Regions from separate parts of the Uliginosibacterium silvisoli genome, predicted to be linked through region 1. Evidence: predicted binding sites of a transcription regulator. Region 1 holds the regulator's gene; each other region holds the start of a gene.

Region 1 (7,488 bases):
CTCAACACCACCATCGACATTGGCTATGTCCTGGCGCGAGCACATTGGGGCAAGAGCATGATGCCGGAAGCCATCGAAGCACTCTCCAGCATCGTATTGGCCAACCCCAAGCTGTTTCGCATCCAGGCCACATGTGACGTCGAAAACATTCCATCACAACGCACACTGGAGAAGGCGGGCTTTCTAAGGGAAAAACGACTTGAGCGACACACCATCCACCCGAATATCTCGCCCGAGCCACGCGCCTGCCTCATGTACGCAAAGACAAGGTAGTCATCAGTAACGGTAGTCGCCGCCCACAGGCCGCCGCAGCCAAGTCCGACCCAAAAACAAAAAGCCCGCATCTCTGCGGGCTTTTTGCTGAATCGGCATCTCGAAAAATTAACGCTTCGAGAATTGCTTACGACGACGCGCGCCGTGCAGACCGACCTTCTTACGTTCGACTTCACGCGCATCACGCGTTACGAAGCCAGCCTTCTTCAACGAAGACTTCAGTTCTGCATCGTAGTCGATCAGAGCGCGGGTAATACCGTGACGCACCGCACCGGCTTGACCGGACTCGCCACCACCCGTGACGTTCACGAGGATGTCGAAACGATCAGCATTCTGGGTCAATTCCAGAGGCTGACGAACGATCATGCGACCAGTTTCGCGCGAGAAGAACACGTCCAGTGGCTTACCGTTCACAACGATCTTGCCTGAACCTGCCTTGATGAAGACACGAGCCACTGCAGTTTTGCGGCGGCCGGTACCGTAGTTATATTGTCCGACGGGCATTTATTCGCTCCTCACTTAATCTCAAGTGCCTTGGGCTGCTGGGCGCTATGCGGATGGGTTGCACCGCTGTAGCACTTCAGCTTCTTGAGCATGGCGTAGCCGAGTGGGCCCTTGGGCAGCATGCCCTTGACAGCCTTCTCCAGCACGCGCTCCGGGAAGCGTTGTTGCAGCTTGGTGAAATTGGTTTCGTAGATACCGCCCGGATAACCGGTGTGGCGGTAGTACTTCTTGTCTTGTGCCTTGTTGCCGGTTACGCGCAGCTTGTCGACATTGACGACGATAATGAAATCGCCGGTATCCACGTGCGGAGTGTAAATAGCCTTGTGCTTGCCGCGCAGGCGGTGAGCAATCTCGCTAGCGAGGCGACCAAGCACTTTGTCAGTGCCATCAACCACATACCAGTCGTGAACGACTTCATGCGGCTTTGCTGAAAACGTACCCATCAGAGTTCCTTTACTTCACGTTTAGCTTCCTTGGGAAGCCTTTTTATTGTGGCTTGGAGCTGATCGGAAATCGCCCGAGGTTTGCACCTCGCGGATTTTCCAGCCAACCCGAAGCGGAAAGCCGGCGATTGTACGAGCACAATCACCGGGCTGTCAAAGCCTTTCGCGCACGACGTCCAACAGCGCGCGCATGACGCAAAGGCAAAATGCAAAAAAAAACGCAGCTCGGTTAGAGCTGCGCCAAGTCCACACCAAAGGAGGAGGGTGGAGGAGACACTGGTTGGAGGTAGCGCGACGAACTGAACTTGTCAGTTACTTCAGCTGCATCCCTCACACGATTTGAATTATGGCGATCCACTTTGTGCAACGCAAGAACTTTCACGGGGGATTTGCTCAAATGTTTCTATATGCCGATAAGTTATTGTTATTGGAATACAAGTCACAGAATTTATTGAACTAATTCTGACAAACTTCATCGCTTCGCAAGAGTGTGACATTCTTAACGCTCACACCAAGCCCGCCAGAAACTACATTTCCACGCGCAATTGCTGCATGGCAACACAAAAACTCGCGCGCCGACATGATTGATAATATTGAATTATTTTTCGATTTTATCGTTTCGAGCGCTATATGAAGCTGCCGAACTGTGCGCCACGTCAGGACGACAGTCGCGCGAAGACCCAATACATGTAGGCTCGCCCCTCTGAACCGGGGTCAGGAATTTCAAATGGCATTTGCAGACTTCCATCTGCGACATAAGACCCCGCAGGCGCAGTCACAAGGCCCGATCACCTTCCTCGCACCAACGCGCGCCGGCTCATTGCGTTACGAATAGTGCGAGCAGGACAGAGGCGGCCAGGAACCGACTCTCCGTCCACGAAGTTTCGTGAAAAACAAAGAGCCCTGGCCTTAGAAGTCCTTGAGCAAACAGAGTGCAAGCCGGGAATGGCCTGAGTCACGGTCCGGCCGTGCTGTCCCCTGGCTTGCCGAACCAGGCCACTGACTTCGCTCAAGAGAGAAAACATCGAGAGGGCGCCAGGCAGGTCCCCTCGGGAACGCTGAGTGCCACGCTTGAGGTCTTGGGCCTGCAAGGCCGTCGTGAGAGGCAGCAGCCATGCCCCTCAATAGCAGCCCTCGCCTTCAGGACCAAGCTGGCTGTGCTGATGTAGCCAGAAAGTTAACGTGGTGAGTTCAGGCGCGACTCTTCATATAACGCAAGCAAGCCATAGGTGCGCCCACGTCGCTGCAGAACATCAAGCATGGCTTGCGCCCACGGACGCGAGACAGCGGCACGGCTGGCCGGGATGAGAGTAGTGGCAACGACAGTCTTGCAGGATTGCTTGCTGAGCTTCATGGTGTGTCCTTCAATTCACGGTGTTACGGGGTATCTGGTATCGCAGCTTGGCAAAGCTCACGCAGAACCGAAATCGTCGCGGATCAGCCCGACGACCAGTCCTTCAATCGTCAGGCTCTGACGCTGTGGATCGACGATGATTGGTCGCATGCTGCTGTTCTCGGGCAGCAGTTCGACCATGCCTTTGCGCCGTTGCAGGCGCTTGACAGTCACTTCGTCATCGACACGGGCAACGACAATCTGTCCATTACGAACTTCGGACGTGCGATGCACGGCGAGCAGATCGCCTTCCATGATCCCCACGTCAACCATCGACAGACCATGCACCCGCAAGAGGAAATCGGCACGCGGCTCGAACATGCCGGGATCGACCCTCACCCGCTTGTCGATGCTGCCTTCAGACAGGATCGGCGACCCCGCTGCGACTCGACCAACTACCGGCAACCCCAGCGACTCCATGAGACGAATGCCGCGTGAGGCGCCCGCCTCCAGCAGGATCACTCCCTTTTTTGCAAGCGCCTTGAGATGCGCCTCGGCGGCATTCGGCGAAGCGAAGCCAAACGCGGTACAAATTTCGATGCGTGTCGGCGGCGCGCCGCTCTCTTCGAGCGTAGCGCGGATGAACGCCAGGATTTCCTGCTGTCGGGGGGTTAGATCGTCCATACCGGCGATTGCCCTGCTGTTTTTCGATAACTGTATTTATATACAGTTAAATTCAAAACTGCAAGTCGCTACGGAAAAAGTCACTGATGGAGCTGCTACGGCAATCGCGCAACTGCTACGCAAGCCCTGATCCGGAACGGGTATTTGTAAGTATGATGCCGCAAAGAACTACATCCCCCGCTTGAGCACGAGGCAGGAAGCATGGCGCAGCGATACAAGATTGTATTCCAGGGCGAACTTCTGGCAGGTTTTGATCCGATTCAGGTACGTGCCGATGCGGCCCGCTTGCTCAATGCGCAACCATCGCAAATCAGCCAGCTGTTTTCCGGCCGCCCGGTAGGCATCCGCAACAACCTGTCTGCCGCTGAAGCGGCTCGTTACCAGTCGAGTCTAAGCAGTATTGGCTTGCGCGTGCGGGCCTTGGCCAGCACTACCGACAACAATACCGCGAGCAAGCCTGCCAAATCACAGGCGAGCTTTCGCATCACGTACTCCGGTGGCGTGTTACCAGGCTTGAGCAGGGAGTCCGTCATGCAACGCGTGATGCATAAGTTACGGCTGGACGAAGCCCGGCTCGCGCGTCTTTTCTGCGGAAAACCCGCCATCCTGAAGAAGGGTCTGGATGCCATCGCAGCGGCGCGCTATCTCGCTGAAGCGACGCAACTGGGCATGCTGGCTAACATGGAGCCTGAACCGCCGACGAAGGAGATTGCGCCACACACGCCTGCTGGAACCGGGCAACGCTTCATGCAAAGCGCGGTGAAAACGCAGCTCTATTCACCGCGCGCGCCACTCTATGACGACGGCAGGCGTAGCGCAGAATTCTCCGAAGTGCGCACCAATGTCGATATCGATCTGATGCGCGCCTTGGCCGAAGAGCCCGTCGGACAGTCAAAGCAAGCGGCAGCCGAAGAGCCCCTGCCGCAGGTCAGACTCTGGCGACCACCCGCTCCGGAACAAGCCGTGACCGCAGAGACCACGCCTGCGCTGGCGACGCCAGCCGCAATCGCTCAAACACCCGAGCTGGCCTTGGGTTCAATCGCGCTGCACATGCCGACCAATACGTCAGCCGATATGCAGGTCTCCCCTGCGCCACGCCGCAAACCGGCGCTGCAACGCCTTGCAGAAATGGGCTCGCTGCTGCCTCGCGCGCTATCGCGCATCCTGCAATAAGCAACGCTCAGGGCGTAGAGCCTTCGCAGGCCTTTCCTGCCATGCGAACAGCATCCACGCCTTTACGCGCCAAAGCGTCGGCACGCTCATTCTCGGGATGCCCTGCATGCCCCTTTACCCAGAGCCATTCCACCTTGTGTCCTGCGGCCAGCTCATCAAGCTGGCGCCACAGATCTTCATTCTTGACGGGCTGCTTGTCAGCGGTTTTCCAGCCCCGCTTTTTCCAGCCTTGGATCCACTCCGTGATCCCCTTCTGCACGTACTGTGAATCAGTGTAGACACGGGCTGAAACCGGGCGTTTCAAGGCTCTCAGACCGCGGATGACGGCCATCATTTCCATGCGGTTATTGGTGGTTTGCGGCTCCCCGCCCCACAACTCTTTTTCGACATCGCCGCTGCGCAGTATGGCGCCCCAGCCGCCGGGGCCCGGATTACCGCTGCAGGCGCCATCCGTGAAGATGTCTACGGTTTCAATCGTGGTCATGTGCTGAATGAGATGTCTGGTAGGGGCGCGATTGTAGGCGAACGCGCCCGCGCAAAGTCATTGTTCGCCCGAGAAACCGTCGCGTCGGGAAACAGGTGCCATGGCTTTCTTGGGTCTGACCTGGGCGCGCCAGTCGGGCATGATCAGCCGCATGCCGCGCACGCGCTTCACTGCCTGCAGGATGTAGGCGCCGCCCGCGAAGTGCCACCAACGGTCACCCGCGGCATCCATGAATGACCATCGCCGCAACCACGCGTCCGACGAGACGGGTGGCGCATAACAACCGAACGAGCCGGCATGCGTCTCGAAACTGAGCAGAGTCAGCCAGTCCTTGAGGCGCGGCACGGAGAAATATTGCCCTTGCCAAGGCAATTCGCCAAGGTTGCCCGAGAACGAGCGGCGCAAGCCCCACAGACTGTATGGATTGAAGCCGGCGATCACCACGCTCCCCTCGGGCACCAGCACGCGTTCGACTTCGCGCAGCAGCTGGTGTGGATGAGCCGCAAATTCGAGCACGTGCGGCAGGATCACCAGATCCAGGCTTTGCGAAGCGAAAGGTAACTCCTCCGGGTCGCACAAGACCTTGGCAGGGCTCGTCACGCCGCAATGCAGACGATGCGGCATGCGGCTGCTACGCAGGAAGTCCTGTTTCGGCTGACCGATCTGCACGGCGTTGTAGCCAAAGATATCGGTAACCAGCTGATCGAACTTGCGATGCTCCCACGCCAGCAGATATTGCCCGCGAGGTGTATCCAGCCATTGTTCAAAACCAGGAATTGACATGCCGATTCATGCGCCGAGAATGTCGATCATGCAGATTGTTCCCCTTCCTGCCTTCCGCGACAACTACATCTGGGCTCTGATCGCGCATGGGCAATGTATCGTCGTCGATCCGGGCGAAGCCGCCCCGGTCTCGCGCTTCCTTGTCGAACAGGATTTGCAGCTAAGCGCGATCCTCGTTACGCATCGCCACAACGATCACGTCGGCGGCGTGGCGGAACTGCGCGAACGCTGGCCAGTACCTGTATTCGGGCCTGCAACTATCGGTGTCGTCACGCATCACGTCGGCGACGGTGATTTGCTGACACTGCCTGGCGTCGGCGGCACAGCAACCGTCCTTGCGGTACCGGGACATACCGAAGAGCACATCGCATTTCTACATGCAGGCCACCTTTTCTGCGGTGACACGCTATTTGCGGGCGGCTGCGGCCGCTTGCTTGGCAGCAGTACGGCGGGCGATCTGCACGCGTCCCTGCAACGCATTGCAGCGCTGCCGGGCGAGACACAGATCTGCTGCGCACACGAATACACGCTGAGCAATCTGCGTTTCGCGCGGGCCGTCGAGCCGGACAACGCTACCTTGCAGGCGCGCAGCGAAGCATGCATTGCACTACGCGAAGCCGGCCAAGCTACCCTGCCCTCGCGATTGGCAGATGAGCTCGCGACGAATCCCTTCCTGCGCACCATGCAGCCAAGCGTGCGGCACGCAGCCGAGCAACATGCCACGCAAGCCTTGACCGATCCGGCTGCCGTCTTTGCCGCGCTACGCGCCTGGAAGGATGTTTTTTAACAGGCTCCAGCCAAACGACAGGCCGCTGTCGATTTACTGCGACGCGGCAGGCACAGCCGCGGCCAACGCCTGGCGCACCGCATCGACTACACGTGCTGCATTGAAGGGCTTTACGACATAGCCACTGGCGCCGCCACGTATCGAGGCCTGCACGGTTTCCCGATCGGCCGAACCGGTAATCATGAGTACACGGACGTCCAACTGCGTCTTGCGGATTTCCTTCAGTACGTCCACACCATTGCTGTTGGGCATCAGCACATCGAGACACACCAGCTTCGGTTTGAGTTTGTCGCAGGCTGCTATCGCCCCCGGACCATCCTTGGCCTCGCCCACAACCTCGGCGCCCTCGTGACGCAGGATGCCGCGCAGCATGGCGCGCGTCGTGTCGTTGTCATCGACGATCAGAACGGTCAGGCCCTTGAGTCCAGCTGTATTCGACATATCGCTCCCGGTGCTGCTATTGGAATTCAGTGTTGGTGAGAGATTTCGGGCTCGGCCTCGACGCGATTGCGACCGGCCGCCTTGGCCTGGTACAGCGCATCGTCAGCAGCCTTGATAAGCGCGGCACCGCCGGGGCCGTTGCGGCCTGGCACACGACAGGCCACGCCAATGCTCAGCGTAACCACACCATTCGGGCTATTGCCGTGCGGTAGTGCAAGGCGCTCGATGTCGCTACGCATGGCCTCTGCCAGTTGTCGCGCTCCGTTCAGGTCCGTATCCGGCAGGATGACGGCGAACTCCTCACCGCCGTAGCGCGAGACCAGATCGGTCGGTCGCTTGACACGCGCTGCCAGCGTGCGCGCAACCGTTTGCAAACATTCGTCTCCTGCCTGATGCCCGTACAGATCGTTGTACTGCTTGAAGAAATCAACGTCGCACATGAGCACGGACAGATCCGTTTCATGCCGCGTACCACGCGCCCATTCGCGAGTCATGAATTCATCGAACTGGCGCCGATTGGCAATGCCGGTCAGGCCGTCAACCGCCGACAGACGCGTCAGCTCACGATTCGCTTCGTCCAGTC
Region 2 (7,488 bases), on a different contig from region 1:
AGCAGCATGGCGGCCTGCTCGACCTTGGCGGGTAGCTCAAGCTTCTGCACAAAAGCCTCGGGGAATATGAACTCGCTGCGCAGATCGGGCGCCTCGCCTAGTGCTTGTGCCAGTTGCTGTGGCAAGCGAATGCCGAAGCGCCGCGCCAGGCCTGAGGCGGGCAAGGCGAACAGGTCTTGCAAGTGGCGGGCGCCGAGGGAGGCCAGCGTCTGCTGTTCGGCAAGCGACAGGCCAATGGCCTCGACAGGCAAGGTCTGCAAATGCTGTCTGATGTCGGCCATGTCGTTACAGGAGATCTCCTGCCCCGAGCGCGCCAGCCATTGCGCCGCACGTGGCGTGGGCGCCAGTGCCATGTGCACGCTGAAGCCCTGCGCCACGGCGCCGTCGCGCACGAGCCCGCAGAGCACATCCAGCCCGCCGAACAGACGCAGGCAGCCACCGATCTCGATCAGCAATTCATCGGGCCCTGCCAGGCTGACATGCGGCGAAAAGCTCCCCGCCCAGCACGCGAGGCGATCCAGCGCTTCTGCTTCCCGCAGCGGCTTGCGCTCATACACGCCAAGGCCAGGCGCCAGCCCCAGCGCGCCCGACAGGCGCATGCCGGCCACTACGCCCAGCGCTGCTGCCTGCGCATTGGCGCAGACGACGAGATGACGTTCGGCGGCCACGGCAGGTTGCTCAATCGCGTCGAACACTTCCAGCGGGAAGCGATGGAAATGCAGGGCAAGCCAGAGATCCTTCGGCGGCGCTTCGCTCATTTCATCACCACGGCAAGTTGTGGCTTGCGCTGCGCTTGCGTCACACGCGGGGGCTCGCTGCGCACTCGTGCCCACGGCAAAGGCCGCTCGACCTGCAATAGCAGCGTCTTCTCGCAAGGCGGGCCGCGACGCTTGAAGATGTCGACCTGCAGGCCTTGCCGGCTGCCACGCAAGCTCAGACGCAAAGGCGCAGGCGATGAAGCCTGCGCACAGGATGGCGGCCGGAACATGAAGGCCAGGCTACGCTTGCCTTCCGCAGCCAGTTGCAGGCGCCGCAGCGACTTGTTGCTGATCTTCGCCGGCAGCCAGGCAAGCACAGCGCCCACACCACCACTGGCCAGCAGGAGCTCCACGCTCCAGGCGATATCGTCCTGCGCGGCCTCGACCACGAGCAGCTGCGCCAGCGGAAAGCTGGCCGCCCAGGCCGGCGCATGGGCCAGCCCCGGCGGCGCGACCAGGGCCACCGGCAAATCCTCGGCCACGCACTGGCGCAGCGCAGGCAATAACACGGCGACTTCGCCCAGGCCGCGCGTTTCCGGCAACAGCTCCACCAAGGCACCACGCGGCCAGCCGCCGCCCGGCAACTCCGCATCCATTTGCGCAAAACCGCTGGCCACCGCCTCCGCTGCCAGCGTGGCCAGCCGGTCGCCTCGCCAGATATCGAGGCGCAACAAAACATCATCGAGGGCTGATGGCACGGCAGACATGCGGATAAAAACCGCCCCTCTGAAGCGAGGCGGACTCAACAGGCAATAACTGTAATTTTATACAGTAAACGTATTTTTGCCATGAACCTTCGCCGACAAGCTCGGCATCCCCTACGCCCTAAGGTGCGTTTGCCTGTTGGCACCGCGCTTGCTTCGATTAACATTGAATGGATCGGCACGGCCCGTGTGCTTGTCAATGAAGCAATGGCGCGACTTGCTGCGCGCTCGCGATCAGGACACAGGAAAAGGACGGGCAACCTGAAACACAGCAGGTTCAGATTTGTCGGTGCAGCAGAACGAGATCTGCAGAGATTTGCAGACCAGCATTCGCCGGACGTTCGCCAGCGAACAAAGGCATCCCACAAGTTTCACAATAGAAATGACCGGAGCGTGCACGCTCCCGGACACAACGAGGTCGATATGAACAAGAACAACGGCGGCTTGAGCAGTAGCCTCGGCGCAGCAGCGCGGGCACTCGCGCTGGTGCTGATCGCACTGAGCCTCTTTGCTTGCAAGAGCACGCAGCAGAAAACCACGGCCGCGCCGCTGAGCTTTGCGGATGCCGTGCGTACCGCAGCGAACTCGCTGATGAACCAGGTCAAGAAACAGGAAGGCGTCACGGGCATGGCGGTCGGCATTGCTACCGGCAAGACAGTTTTCATGCTCGACCCGGTGGTGGATGCCAACACGGCCGAGGTGAACCAGGCCAGCCTGGCGGTCGAGAAGATCCTGCGGGAAGAAGCCGCCAAGGTGTCCGACCGCTATGTCTTCGTGCCGCTGACGCTGGAGAACTACGACGGAGCGAAGTACGTGGTGAGCGGCGCAATGCTGTATTCCGCTTTCACTGACGGAGAGAAAGCCGGCAAGGACAAGATGTACAAGCTGGCGCTGGCCGTGATCGAGCGCAAGAGCGGCAAGGTCGTGGCCAGTTCCGACGCCTGGATCTCGGACAAGAAGATCGACGTGACGCCGGTTGCCGCTTACCAGGACAGCCCGATGTACCTGAAGGACAAGCGCGTCGAGGGCCAGATCGAGACTGCGCAGATGTCGCCGGGCCAGCAGGCCGACCCCAACTATTTCGACTCGCTGCCCACCGCCTCGCTGCTCACCGAAGCGGACGCCGCTTATGAAGCCGAGAAGCTGGAACAAGCGCTGGGCATGTACAAGGCAGCCTCGCTGCGGCCCGACGGCCAGATCATGAAGACCTATGCCGGCCTGTACCAGACCAACCGCCGCCTGCGTAAATTCAGCGAGGCAGAAGTCGCCTTCGGCCAGCTGGTCAACATCGGCTACCAGAACAACAACATCAGCACCAAGCTGTTCTTCGGCGTGGCCTCGACCGATTTCATCAACGATGCCGAGCTGCGTGCACAATATGCAATCTGGCTGCGCCAGATCGCCAAGCTGTTTGCACGCAGCAGCGGTTGCCTGATCATCGCCGGGCACAGCAGCCACAGCGGCAGCGCCAACTTCAACGAGCAGCTCTCGCTGCAACGCGCGACCGCCGTGCAGAAGATCATGCAGAAGGACTTCCCGCAGATCCAGCAACGCTCGAAGCCGATCGGCTATGGCTGGAAGGAAAACATCATCGGCAGCGGTACGGATGACCTGCAGGACGCCATCGACCGCCGCGTGGAATTCAAGATTTCGGAGTGCGGCAAGCTCTGAGACCGGGCGACCGGACATGAAAAAAGCCCGCTGCGTGCGGGCTTTTTTTGATCCACTAGCGTGGCATCGCAACCGGTTTCGGTGTCCTGCGCCTGACCAGAAAGTGCGCTATCGCAAGCATGCACAGCGCCAATACGCCCAGCGATGAAGGCTCGGGAATATCGCGAACCAGCTCAGTCGTATTGGCAAACTGCCAGTTCACGATGTCGTGATTTTCCCAGCCAGCGCCCGTCGAAGCGGTGAAACCGACATACGCCTGGTTGGTACCCAGCAGCGCGGCAACGTCGATGGCATAGTTCTCGATGGCCTTGAACCAGTAACCCAGGCCTGGATCGAACAACGAGACGGACAATTGCATGCCGTCATAGCCGATGACAGCGGTCCATAGATTGCCGTTGGACATGCAGCCGGCCACCGTGTAGTCGTTCTGGTTCGGGTAGCCACCGCTCGTAAAACCGCAGGAGCCATTGCCATACACATTGGCCAGCGCGGTATTGGTCAGCACACCGTTCGTGTCGATGGATACATGATTGCTGCTCACGCCATCGTCTGCGCCAAGACCATACCCGGTGTTGTTGTAGGTATCGAATTCGATTGCCACGCTGTTGCCAACGCCGGCATAGCCCATTCCCACCCCCGCCCCCCCGAGGCCCGCTGTATTACTTGCCAGCACGAAGGTAAAACCATCAGCCGGATCCCACCCGCCGGGGCTGGTCAGCCGGAACTGGAAGGAAGAACTGAAGATGTTGCCGGCCCCGAGGGTGATCGGCGCATTGCTGTAGGCGGCGCCTGCCAAGCCGCCTGCGGCCGGCGTTACGCGCAAGACCTGACCATCGCCCGTGCTGGCAGTGGCCGCGCTACCGACCAGGCTAAGCGCGCTGGTATCGGAGAAATCCGGGTAATTGACGATGACGTCGGCGTTGGCGCCGTTGGCGAAGGCGGCGAACACCGCGACTGGCAGGATACGGCTGAGGAAGCGCTTCATTTTGCAGACTCCTCCGGTTGGGCCGGTTCGGGCCCGGTTTGGCATCGGGCATGTGCAGCACAAGGCTGGTGGAAATCTGATAGCAAAACGCAGACCAATGCCTGAAACCCTTGTGTTTTCAAGACGCTGCCAGAACGGCCGAGAATTTTCAGCGCGGAAAGACAGGTGCCTGTAAAACATGTCGACACCTGTCTGGCGGAACACTGGCGCTTCTCCGACGGGCCGTCAGCGCTCCATGAACTCATGGATGCTGGCCAGGCTTTCAATGTGGGCACACAAGATCTTGAAAGCCACCAGAATCGGCACCGCCATGAGCATGCCGGCAATGCCCCACATCCAGCCCCAGAACAGCAGGGACAGGAACACAAGTACCGGATTGACGGAGAAGCTGCGACCGATGACGTATGGCTGCAGAATCTGCCCTTCCAGCGTCGTGATGCTGAGGAACACGATGGGCACCAGCGCGGCATGGCCGATGGTGTCAAAGGTCAGCACCGCCACCACAGTCAGCACGATGACGGTGATCGTCGCGCCGAGATAGGGGATGAAGTTCAGCGCAAACGCCATCGCGCCCCACAGCATCGCGTTGGGCATGCCCAGCGCAAACATCGCCAGCGTAGTCGCGACACCCAGCGCGAGATTGATGCCGGTCAGCGTCAGCAGGTAGCGACCGACGTCGCGCTCGACCGTGCGTGCAATCTCCACGGCCTTGATCTTGTCGCGCAGACTCGGGGTGATCTTCACTACCTTGCGCAGCAGGGTGTCGCCAGAGGCCAGCAGGAAGAACACGAGCACTACCACGGAGAAGGCACTCAGCATGAACGCCTGGGTGCCCGCCAGCAGCATGCTGCCAAATGAAATCTTGGCCACCGCAACTTCACGCACACGGCTCTGCGACTCGACCTTGGTCAGGTTGTCGATCTGCTGCGTGGCGCGCTGCATGTTCTCGACCGAGCGCTTGAGCTTGCTGATCTTCTGGTTGATGTCATGCATCGAGGACGGCGCGCGCTCGACCCACTCCATGGCCGGTGGGGTGAGCACGGCAATGCCCGTCCCGACCAGACCCAGCAGCCCAAACACCACCACCGCTGCACCGACCGGCAGGGGCAGACGCAGGCGATGCTCAAGTGCCCGCACGACGGGACGCAGGATGAAGACCAGGAACAGGGCCAGCATGACCGGCAGCAGGAATGGCCGTGCGAAATAAACCGTGTACAGCACGGCCAGCACGAACAGACCGATGACGGGCACGGAACGCTCGCCCTTCACTGAGCGCGGCACCTTGGGTCTCTCCACCACAGACTCGGGATTGACCTCTATGGGCAATGCCCGAGTCTCATGCGACGCGGCGGGATGTTTTCCCCCCGCGCTTGTCTCCTCCAACCGTTCTGCGACCTGTTCCACCCCTGGCCTCTTTTCCTTGTCTCTATTCTTGTCTCTGTTCTACCCGGCAGCCCCACCGCTCCCGGCACCTGCAGGGGCTCAACCCGTTTCTTCGAAATCGGGGTCTTCCGGATCATGGTGCTTGCGATGCGGCGGGCTGGCATGCGCCGGCTCGTCCTTGGGGATGGGCACCGGCCCCTTGTCGGGCTCGACGGGTTGATGGCCCGTCACCTGATTCCTGTTCCACATATCGATGTCTCCCGTTGTTCTCGTCGGCAGCAAGCCACGCTCCCGGCACGAAACAGCACCGTGCCGGGCTCTGGCACTTTCTGGCGCAGGGGTGGGCGGCTACAATCCGCGGGCTGTCGACCGGCTGCCAGGGGCTGCCCCAAAGCAATCATGGTCGACAAAATCCAGCCCTGCCTCAGCTCCTCTCATGTCAGACACTGCTCTCGCCACGCCAGCGCTCTATCACCTGTCGTTCTACAAATTCGTGCACCTCGCCGAGCCCGAACAATGCGCAGAGGCACTGCGCGATATCACGACAAGAATCGTCGGCGGCATCCTCGTGGCGCACGAAGGCATCAATGGCATGGTGGCGGGCGATGAAGCTGCGCTGGAGGAATTCACGCAACGCCTTGCCGGGGATGCGCGCTTCGCCGGCGCCTTCAACGACATCGTGTTCAAGCGCACGGCCTGCAAGACGCCACCCTTTCATCGCATGAAGGTGCACACGCGGCCCGAGATCCTGCCGCTGGGCGTGGTCACGAACACAGAGATCGACGTCCCGGCCGTGGCCGATCAGCTCACCGCCGTCAGCCCGCAGGAATGGCGCGAGCTCATCGATGCGGATGACGTTGTCCTCATCGACAATCGCAACAGCTTCGAATACCGCCTCGGCCGCTTCCGCAATGCCGTCGATCCGTTGGTGAACAACTTCCGCGATTTTCCACGCTACATCGAAGACAACCTGCCGACCTGGAAAGCCGAAGGCAAGCGCGTGGCGATGTATTGCACGGGCGGCATCCGCTGCGAGAAGACAGCGGCCTGGATGCTGGCCATGGACATGCCGGTGTATCAGCTCGAGGGCGGCATCCTCAATTACTTCGCCAGCATGCCGGACGCCGACAAAGACTGGCAGGGCGAGTGTTTCGTCTTCGACAACCGCATCGCCCTCGACACCCATCTGCAGGAAACGGATACGCGCGCGGAGGATGTTTACGCCGGCGACCCCGATGAGCAATGGCGCCTGCAACGCGCACGCAAGCTCGCCGAAAGCGAATAGGCAGTCACACAGAGAAAGCACCCCATGACATCTGCAACGAGCCCGCTCTCCGACGTACGCGAACGCGCCCTGCTCTGGCTGCTGGCCCTCACGCAATTCACCGTGATCATGGACTTCATGGTGATGATGCCGCTCGGCCCGCAGATCATGCAGGCCTTCAACATCGGCCCCGCAGGTTTCGCCACGGCGGTCTCCGCCTACTCGTGGTGTGCCGGCCTGTCGGGCCTGTTTGCCGCCACCTATATCGACCGCTTCGATCGCAAGCGCCTGCTGCTCGCCGTCTATGCGCTGTTCGCGCTGTCCAACCTTGCCTGTGGTCTCGCGCCCAACTTCCACGTGCTGCTGCTGGCGCGAGCCTTCGCGGGCCTGACCGGAGGCGTGCTCGGCGCCATCGTGATGGCCATCATCGGCGACGTCATTCCGGAAAAACGCCGCGGCGCAGCCACGGGCCTGGTCATGACCTCGTTCTCGATGGCCGCCATTGCCGGCGTGCCACTGGGGGTCGTGCTCGGTGCCCACTTCGGCTGGGCCACGCCGTTCTACCTGCTCGTCGTGCTCTCGCTGCTGATCTGGGCCACCGGCGCGCGCCTCGTGCCAAACCTCCGTGCGCACCTGGCAAAGACGCCAGCACCGCTGTCGCAAGTGCTGCCAGACCTGTTCGCGCTTATCCGCAAACCCGCCCACTTGCGCGCCTTTGCACTC
Region 3 (7,488 bases), on a different contig from region 1:
CTTACAGGATTATTGGAAAAACATAAGCTGCTATCGAAGTCCATTGCCACTCTCAGATTGGCACTACTTCCTGCAACTGCCAGATCAGCCGCTGCGCATTGCGCTGCCCTTGATCCTCCTTGTTGGTATTGAGCACGGTGTGCACGTCATCAGCGAGGCCTGAAATGCGCTTGATGTCGATGGACAGCGATGCGAGTTCTTCGTCGGGGTACTCGTAGTCGAAGCGGCCGCCGGTACTCTTGCTGCGATTCTCCCAACTGACGGCATTGCGGCCATGCAAGCGCACCATGGCGAGTTTCGGGTTGGTCACTTCCCATACGGCAGGGATGCTGTTCTCGAAGCCCTGCGGTTCGTCGACGATGATGTTGACCAGGCCGCGGTCGCGCTCGAAGGCCAGCGTCTCAGCCGTCTTCCTTTCGTCCTGGAACCAGCTGCGGTTGCGGAACTCGACGGCGACGACGTGACCTGCCATGCGATCGGCACAGTGTTCGACGTGTGCCTTGCCGGCGCGGTTGTTGAGTATCCACGGCGCGAACTGGAACACCACGGCGCCGAGTTTGTTGGCGGTCTTTAGCGGGCGTAACGCGTCGATGAAGCGGCGCCAGAGTTCGTCGCGGATTTCCGGCGGGACATCGCGGTAGAAGACGTTGAGCTTCGCCGTTCGTGGCAGCGCATTGAAGATGTCTTCCGGCAAAGCGCTGAGCGGTGCAGGGTGGCCCGTGAACAGGCGGAAGGCTTTCATGTCGATGACGAAGTCATCCGGCGTACGCTCGGCCCAGAGTTGTGAGTTCTGTGCTGACGGCATGGCGTAGTAGCTGCTGTCGACTTCGACCAGCGGAAACTGCGTGGCGTAGTAGCGCAAGCGCGCCTCGGCCGTGGTGCAGCCGCGCGGATAGAAGCGGCCGCAGGCGATGAGGCTTTTGTCTGCCCAGGAGGCGGTGCCGGTTTTTATGGGCATGTTGTTTATTGTTTCCTTGGTGAAGCGCGCCCTCTCCCGGTCCTGACGGACCACCCTCTCCCGCAAGCGGGCGAGGGAACAGCAGCGGCCATCACGTAGCAGTTCCCTCTCCCCAGCCGGGGAGAGGGTGGCGCGATAGCGTCGGGAGAGGGTTGCCACAATTCCCGACGACTACAACTACGCCTTCCACATCTCCCGCATCTTCGCCGCCAGATCAATGAAGGCCTGTGGCGGTGGCGTTCCCGGCGTATTCAATGCAGGTGGCGAAGCAATCGGCCAGGCCTTCGTCTCAAAATGTGGAATCAACTCAGCGGGGATGAAGCGCGTGCAATTGGCATACACGTGACGGTCGCCCGTGCTCGACTGGCCGTGCACATAGAAGCGTTGTGGCGTGAGGATCTGCAGCTGGTCTTTGGCGCGCGTCATGGCGACGTAGAGCAGGCGACGCTCTTCTTCGATCTCTTCGTCGTTGCCGGTGGCCATGTCCGAAGGAATGCAGCCGTCGACCGCATTGAGCAGGAACACGTTATCCCACTCCTGCCCCTTAGCTGAATGAATGGTGGACAGGATCAGGTAGTCCTCGTCGAGCAGCGGTACGCCGGATTCATCGCTCGTCGCGTCGGGTGGATCGAGCGTGAGCTCGGAGAGGAAGCGCTCGCGCGTCGGGTAGCCGGCGGCGATCTTCTCCATCTGCAGCAAGTCGCCGCCACGTGCGAGGGCGTCTTCATGCTTGCGCTCCATGTGCGGTTCGTACCACTGGCGCACGAGTTCGAATTCGGCGGGCCAGCGTGAGTTGCCGCCGCGTGTCAGACGGATCATTTCAACGAACAACTGCCAGTCGGATTTCGCCTGAGCAGGTGGCGTGAAGGCTTCGATGATGGCCAGCGGCTCATCGCTCAACGAGATCTCGTCGAGCACCTTGCCCGCCGTCTTCGGGCCGATGCCGGGCAGGAGGTGCAGCACGCGAAAACCGGCGACGCGATCGCGCGGATTCTCGATCCAGCGCAGCACGGCAAGCAGGTCCTTGATATGCGCCGCCTCGAGGAATTTGAGGCCGCCGAATTTCACGAAGGGCACGTTGCGGCGCGTGAGTTCGATCTCGATCTGCGCACTGTGATGGGCGGCGCGGAACAGCACGGCCTGCTTTTTCAGTGTTGTGCCTTCCTCGCGGCGTTCGAGGATCTGGCTGACGACGTACTGTGCCTGATCCATCTCGTCGCGCACAGTGACGAGCAGCGGCGAGCCAGCCGCCGGCTTCTCGGTCCACAGCTCCTTGCTGTAGCGCTCGCGGGCCCTGCCGATGACGGCATTCGATGCGTCGAGGATGCCCGGCGTCGAGCGGTAGTTTCGCTCCAGCGTGACGATGGTGGCGGGCGGGTCGAACTGCTGTGGAAAGTCGAGGATGTTGCGCACCGTCGCGCCACGAAACGCGTAGATGGATTGCGCATCGTCGCCAACCACAGTGAGGCCGCGCCCGTCCGGCTTGAGCGCCTTGAGGATGGCCGCCTGCAGCAGATTGGTGTCCTGGTACTCATCGACCAGCACGTGCTGGAAGCGCGCGCCGACGCTCTCCGCCAGCGCGGGCTCGGTGAGCATCTGCGCCCAGTAAAGCAGCAGGTCGTCGTAGTCGAGCACCGCTTGCTTCTGCTTGGCTTCGACATAGCCCGCGAACAGGCGGCGCAGTTCGTCCTCCCATTCCGCACACCAGGGGAACGCAGTCTCCAGCACATGCTTGAGCGCTGCACTGGTGTTGATGACGCGCGAGTAGATGGACAGGCAGGTGTGCTTGGCCGGAAAGCGTTTCTCTTTGCTCGACAGGCCCAGCTCGTGGCGCACGAGGTTGAGCAGGTCGGCCGAATCCTCACGGTCATGGATGGTGAAGGAAGGGCTCATGCCGAGCTGCTGCGCATACTCGCGCAGCAGGCGCGCACCGATGCTGTGGAAGGTGCCAGCCCAGGTGAGGGCAGCACCGGCCAGTTGCGAGGCAGGTCCGTCGATGCTGGCGACGATGCGCTCCACGCGGCGGCCCATCTCGATGGCGGCGCGGCGCGAGAAAGTCAGCAGCAGGATGCCGCGCGGATCGGCGCCATGGGCGATCAGGTGCGCAACGCGATGCGCCAGCGTATTGGTCTTGCCCGAACCGGCGCCGGCGATGACCAGCAGCGGGCCCGCTGGCGCACCCGGGGTGTTGCCGCCGTGCGCGTCGATGCCGTGCTCGACCGCCTGCCTTTGCTCGGTGTTGAGTCTGGCGAGGTAGGCGTGGCTCGGTGGGGATGGAGGGGTTGCGGACAGGGTCATGAAAGCAATGGAGGGCATACGTACAGGTGGCCCGGCAGATTCAATGTACGAAATCGACTTGCAAAGCATGACTGTACAAATATACAGTCTCACATACAAGACCATTCCCGTATTCTTCACCGCCCGGAGAGGCAGGACGCCAAGGAAGCACCATGAACCCGATTACGTTCGAGCAAGTCCAGCAGGCAACGGCGCGCTGCCTGCAGGCACACCCGGCGGTAGATGCCGTGCTGCCGAGGGAAAGCCGCCTGCTGGTCGAATTGCTTGGCCTGATGATTTACGCGCGCAGCAATGCTGTCGATGCGGCCAGCCTGTCGCCCGCGACACTGGATGAACTGCGCCGCTGGAGCGCACCCGCGCCACTGCGCGCAGCCGCCTGACCTGCTTCCCCGCCCTTCGGGATCAGCCCCGCGCGCTGCACCTGATCGTTTTGCCCCGTGTCGGCTGATGGAACAATGCTCAAGGCACGTCTATAAAATGACGTAAGGTTCCAGACACGGGCTGACGCAGCGCCGAGGAATGACGACCTCTGCGCACGGATCGACCCGCAACCCTCGGGCGGAAAATGAACAAGAGACTGCGGCTCGCTTTCCTGATCGGCCTCGTCGTGCTGGTCATCAATACCATCGTGCCCTTCGTGCTGGCGCAGCGCGTGGTGGAGCGCCAGACGACGGCGAACGAGATTGCCGCTGATGTCGACCAGCTGAACCAGTTGCTGGGGGCCTACAAGGATGCCGAGACGGGCCAGCGCGGCTTCGTGCTCTCTGGCCTGCGCGAGTTTCTCGAGCCGTATATTGCGGGGCGCGGCATCGTCAATTTGCTGCTGCCAGAGATCGCGCAGCGGTTGACCACGACCCACAACGAGGCGACGGTTCACACGCTCTGGCAGCTCGACCAGCAAGCGTCCACCTACCAACGCGAACAGATCGCCATGCGTGCCGCCAGCAAGCTGGCCACCGATGAAGACTTCCTGCGCGGCAAGCAGATCATGGACGCGCTGCGCACGCTCATCGGCAAACAGATCGACGACGCCAACATGAAGTCGGCTGCGGCGCAGGCCAGCGCCCGGGACCTCGAACGCCGTACCCGTGACATCTCGGCCATCATTGCGATCTTGGACATGCTGTTGCTCGGCGCCTCCTTCTGGTTCGCCATGCGCCTGCTACGCAACGAGCAGTACGCGGCCGAAGCCACCGAAATGGCCAACCAGCATCTGCTGACCGAAGGCGGTTTGCGCCATGCCGCGATGCAGAAGCTCGAGATACAGGCCGACAAGCTCAACAAGATCATCGACACGCAGACGGCACTGGCGCAGACGGCGCTGAACCTGGAGGGTTTCCTGCCGCTCGTGGTCGAACGCATGCTGCAGATCACGCCCGCCACGGGCGCAGTCGTCGAGATGGTGGAAGACGACGAACTGGTCTACGTCGCCGCCAGCGGCGGCGTCGCCGAATACGTCGGCCTGCGCCTCAAGCGTGGCACGTCGCTCTCCGGCCTGTGTATCGCCAGCGGCACCGTCACGATTTCGGAGGATGCCTACAACGACCCACGCGTGAATCGCGAAGCGGCGCGCAAGATCGGCTCGGCGGCCATGGTGGTCGCGCCCTTGTTCCGCGCCGGCATAGCCGTAGGCGTGCTCAAGATCATCTCGTCCACCGCACACGCTTTCAGCGAGGAAGACGTACAGACCCTGCGCCTCGTCGCCGGCCTGCTCGGTGCCGCGCTGGGTGACCGGCTGGCTTTCGAGACCAATGCCGCCCTGCTCGAAGAACGCAGCCGCGCGCTGGCCGCCCTCAGCCAGCAGCAGTCGCTGCTGCGCTCGATTACCGACGACATTCCGGGCCTCGTCGCCGCCGTCGACAACGAGGAACGCTTCCAGTACTGGAACCGGCACTACCTCGAGATGCTCGGCCGCGAGCCCGCCCTCGGCCAGACGATCCACGAGTTCCTCGGCGACGAACACTATGCCCGCGTGCAACGTCATATCGTCAAGGTGCAGACGGGCCAGTCCGTCGAATACGAGAACATGCTCATGACCATGGATGGCGCGCGCCACGTGCAGGGCCACTTCATTCCGCAGCGCGATGCGCAGGGCACGCAGACCGGCTTCTGCATCATTGCCTGGGACATCAATGCGCTCAAGGAGCGCGAGATGAAATGGCAGGCCAAGGCCCTCGTCGATGAACTCACCGGTGCCTGCAACCGCTTCTGCTTCGTCGAGATGCTGGGGCAGGTCCTGCAACGTCGGCGCGGTGCTGCGCCCATCGCTGTGCTGTATCTCGATATCGATCACTTCAAGCGCATCAACGACACCTGGGGCCACGCCACCGGCGACAGCATGCTGAAGGCATTTGCCGATGCCCTGCGGCGTGCCCTGCGCGCCTCCGACGTGCTCGGCCGCATGGGGGGCGACGAATTCTGCATCCTGCTCGACCGCATCGGGCCGACGGAGAACGCGGGCCGCATCGCCGAGAAAATCCTCGCCGAGGTGAGCGGCATCCACACGCGCAATCACAATTTGCCGGCCGTCACGACCAGTATTGGCATCGCCTACATCGAAGGCCCGGCGCCCAAGGCAGAGGACATCATTGCGCTGGCCGATGCGGCGCTATACGAGGCCAAGCAGGGCGGGCGCAACCAGTTCGCCATGCGTCGTCCCACGACGGGTCCTGCAGCGACGGCGGCGGCCTGAGGGCGTGCGGCGGCCACGCAGGACACACTTTGCGCACTTGCAGCACTTGATACCGGCCCCCTCGGCCCCAAGTGCCACGGATGAGCACACCACGCATTCCATTTTCCGTTCTCGACCTCTCGCCCATCACCGAGGGCAGTGACGCGTCGCAATCCTTCCGCAACTCGCGCGATCTGGCGCAGCATGCCGAGCGCTGGGGCTACCAGCGTTACTGGCTGGCCGAGCATCACAGCATGCCCGGCATCGCCAGCGCCGCAACCGCCGTGGTCATCGGCCATGTCGCGGCGGGTACCTCGACGATTCGCGTGGGCGCCGGCGGCGTGATGCTGCCGAACCACTCACCCCTGGTCATCGCCGAACAGTTCGGCACGCTCGAATCCCTCTTCCCCGGCCGTATCGACCTGGGCCTCGGCCGCGCGCCGGGCTCCGATCAGGCGGCTGCGCGCGCCATGCGCCGCGCACTCACCAGCGGTGACGAATTCCCGCAGGACGTGATCGAGCTGATGAACTACTTCGCGCCCGCACAGGAAGGCCAGCGCGTGCGCGCCGTGCCCGGCGAGGGCTTGAACGTACCGGTGTGGATTCTCGGTTCCAGCCTGTTCGGCGCGCAGCTCGCCGCGGCCCTCGGCCTGCCCTATGCCTTCGCCTCGCATTTCGCGCCGGAGCAGATGATGGAAGCCCTGCGCGTGTATCGCGCACAGTTCCGCCCCTCCGTGCGGCTAGACAAGCCCTACGTCATGCTTGGCTTCAACGTCTTCGCAGCGGACACGGACGAGGAGGCAGCCGTGCTCGCCACCTCCATGCAGCAGGCCTTCGTGAACCTGCGCAGCGGCCGGCCCTCACGCCTCAAGCCCCCGCGGCCGGGTTACTTCGACACGCTGGAACCACCGCAACAGTTCATGCTCGCCAACGTACTGTCGAGTGCCGCCATTGGCGCGCCGGACACGGTGCGCGCAAAGCTCGCCGCCTTCATCGAAAAGACCGGCGCAGACGAGCTGATGATCACCTGCCAGATGTTCGATCACGCCGCGCGCTTGCGTTCGTTCGAGATCGCCGCGCAGGCGCGCGACAGTCTGTAAAGCACAGGGAAAGTCATGCTGGTTGCGGGAACGGGCCATGCCTGCGACCACTTAGCGCACCAATCAGCACAGGCCTGGTTGAACGCATGGTGTCGCGGGCATGGCCCGCTCCTACGAGGAAAGCCTCGCCGTTACGTTAGCTTCAGGCCCCTGCCAGTTTGCTTATTGCGTGGTGGGCGGCAATGGTCTCAAGACACGCACGCGCTACCTCGGTCCCCTTGGTCACGAAGTGCTCGGCAAAGAAACGCTGGTGCTCGGCATGGTCGTGGAAGGCGTGCGGCGTGAGCACGGCCGACAATACCGGCACATCCGTTTCGAGCTGCACGCGCATCAGGCCGTCGATGACCGCCGAGGCCACGAACTCATGTCGATAGATACCGCCATCGACAACGAAGCCGCAGGCCACGACAGCGGCATAGCGACCGCTCCGGGCGAGCTTTTTCGCAAGCAGGGGAATCTCG

The links. Region 1 encodes LexA, which represses DNA repair genes until DNA is damaged. Its sites were predicted from a motif close to ACTGTATNTANATACAGT; they were not measured.
Region 2: imuA (translesion DNA synthesis-associated protein ImuA) is a predicted target of LexA. The motif match lies at 1,514-1,531, and genes of this name have one in related genera.
Region 3: VVD49_RS05600 (ATP-dependent helicase) is a predicted target of LexA. The motif match lies at 3,327-3,344, and genes of this name have one in related genera.

Annotation. Positions count from the first base shown of each region.
Region 1 covers NZ_JAYXHS010000002.1:388,842-396,329, reverse strand. The annotation lists gene VVD49_RS11450 (GNAT family N-acetyltransferase) at 1-273, shown strand, start outside; gene rpsI (30S ribosomal protein S9) at 382-777, opposite strand; gene rplM (50S ribosomal protein L13) at 789-1,220, opposite strand; gene VVD49_RS11435 (hypothetical protein) at 2,398-2,574, opposite strand; gene lexA (transcriptional repressor LexA) at 2,632-3,237, opposite strand; gene VVD49_RS11425 (hypothetical protein) at 3,439-4,410, shown strand; gene rnhA (ribonuclease HI) at 4,418-4,885, opposite strand; gene VVD49_RS11415 (class I SAM-dependent methyltransferase) at 4,952-5,677, opposite strand; gene gloB (hydroxyacylglutathione hydrolase) at 5,706-6,464, shown strand; gene VVD49_RS11405 (response regulator) at 6,498-6,905, opposite strand; gene VVD49_RS11400 (diguanylate cyclase) at 6,932-7,488, opposite strand, start outside.
Region 2 covers NZ_JAYXHS010000005.1:184,968-192,455, forward strand. The annotation lists gene VVD49_RS21385 (Y-family DNA polymerase) at 1-758, opposite strand, end outside; gene imuA (translesion DNA synthesis-associated protein ImuA) at 755-1,465, opposite strand; gene VVD49_RS21395 (OmpA family protein) at 1,886-3,133, shown strand; gene VVD49_RS21400 (L-type lectin-domain containing protein) at 3,189-4,118, opposite strand; gene VVD49_RS21405 (AI-2E family transporter) at 4,344-5,414, opposite strand; gene VVD49_RS21410 (hypothetical protein) at 5,601-5,750, opposite strand; gene trhO (oxygen-dependent tRNA uridine(34) hydroxylase TrhO) at 5,938-6,786, shown strand; gene VVD49_RS21420 (MFS transporter) at 6,811-7,488, shown strand, end outside.
Region 3 covers NZ_JAYXHS010000001.1:1,202,836-1,210,323, reverse strand. The annotation lists gene VVD49_RS05610 (hypothetical protein) at 1-26, shown strand, start outside; gene VVD49_RS05605 (DUF72 domain-containing protein) at 53-958, opposite strand; gene VVD49_RS05600 (ATP-dependent helicase) at 1,136-3,256, opposite strand; gene VVD49_RS05595 (DUF3717 domain-containing protein) at 3,409-3,636, shown strand; gene VVD49_RS05590 (diguanylate cyclase domain-containing protein) at 3,822-5,948, shown strand; gene VVD49_RS05585 (LLM class flavin-dependent oxidoreductase) at 6,029-7,027, shown strand; gene VVD49_RS05580 (6,7-dimethyl-8-ribityllumazine synthase) at 7,170-7,488, opposite strand, start outside.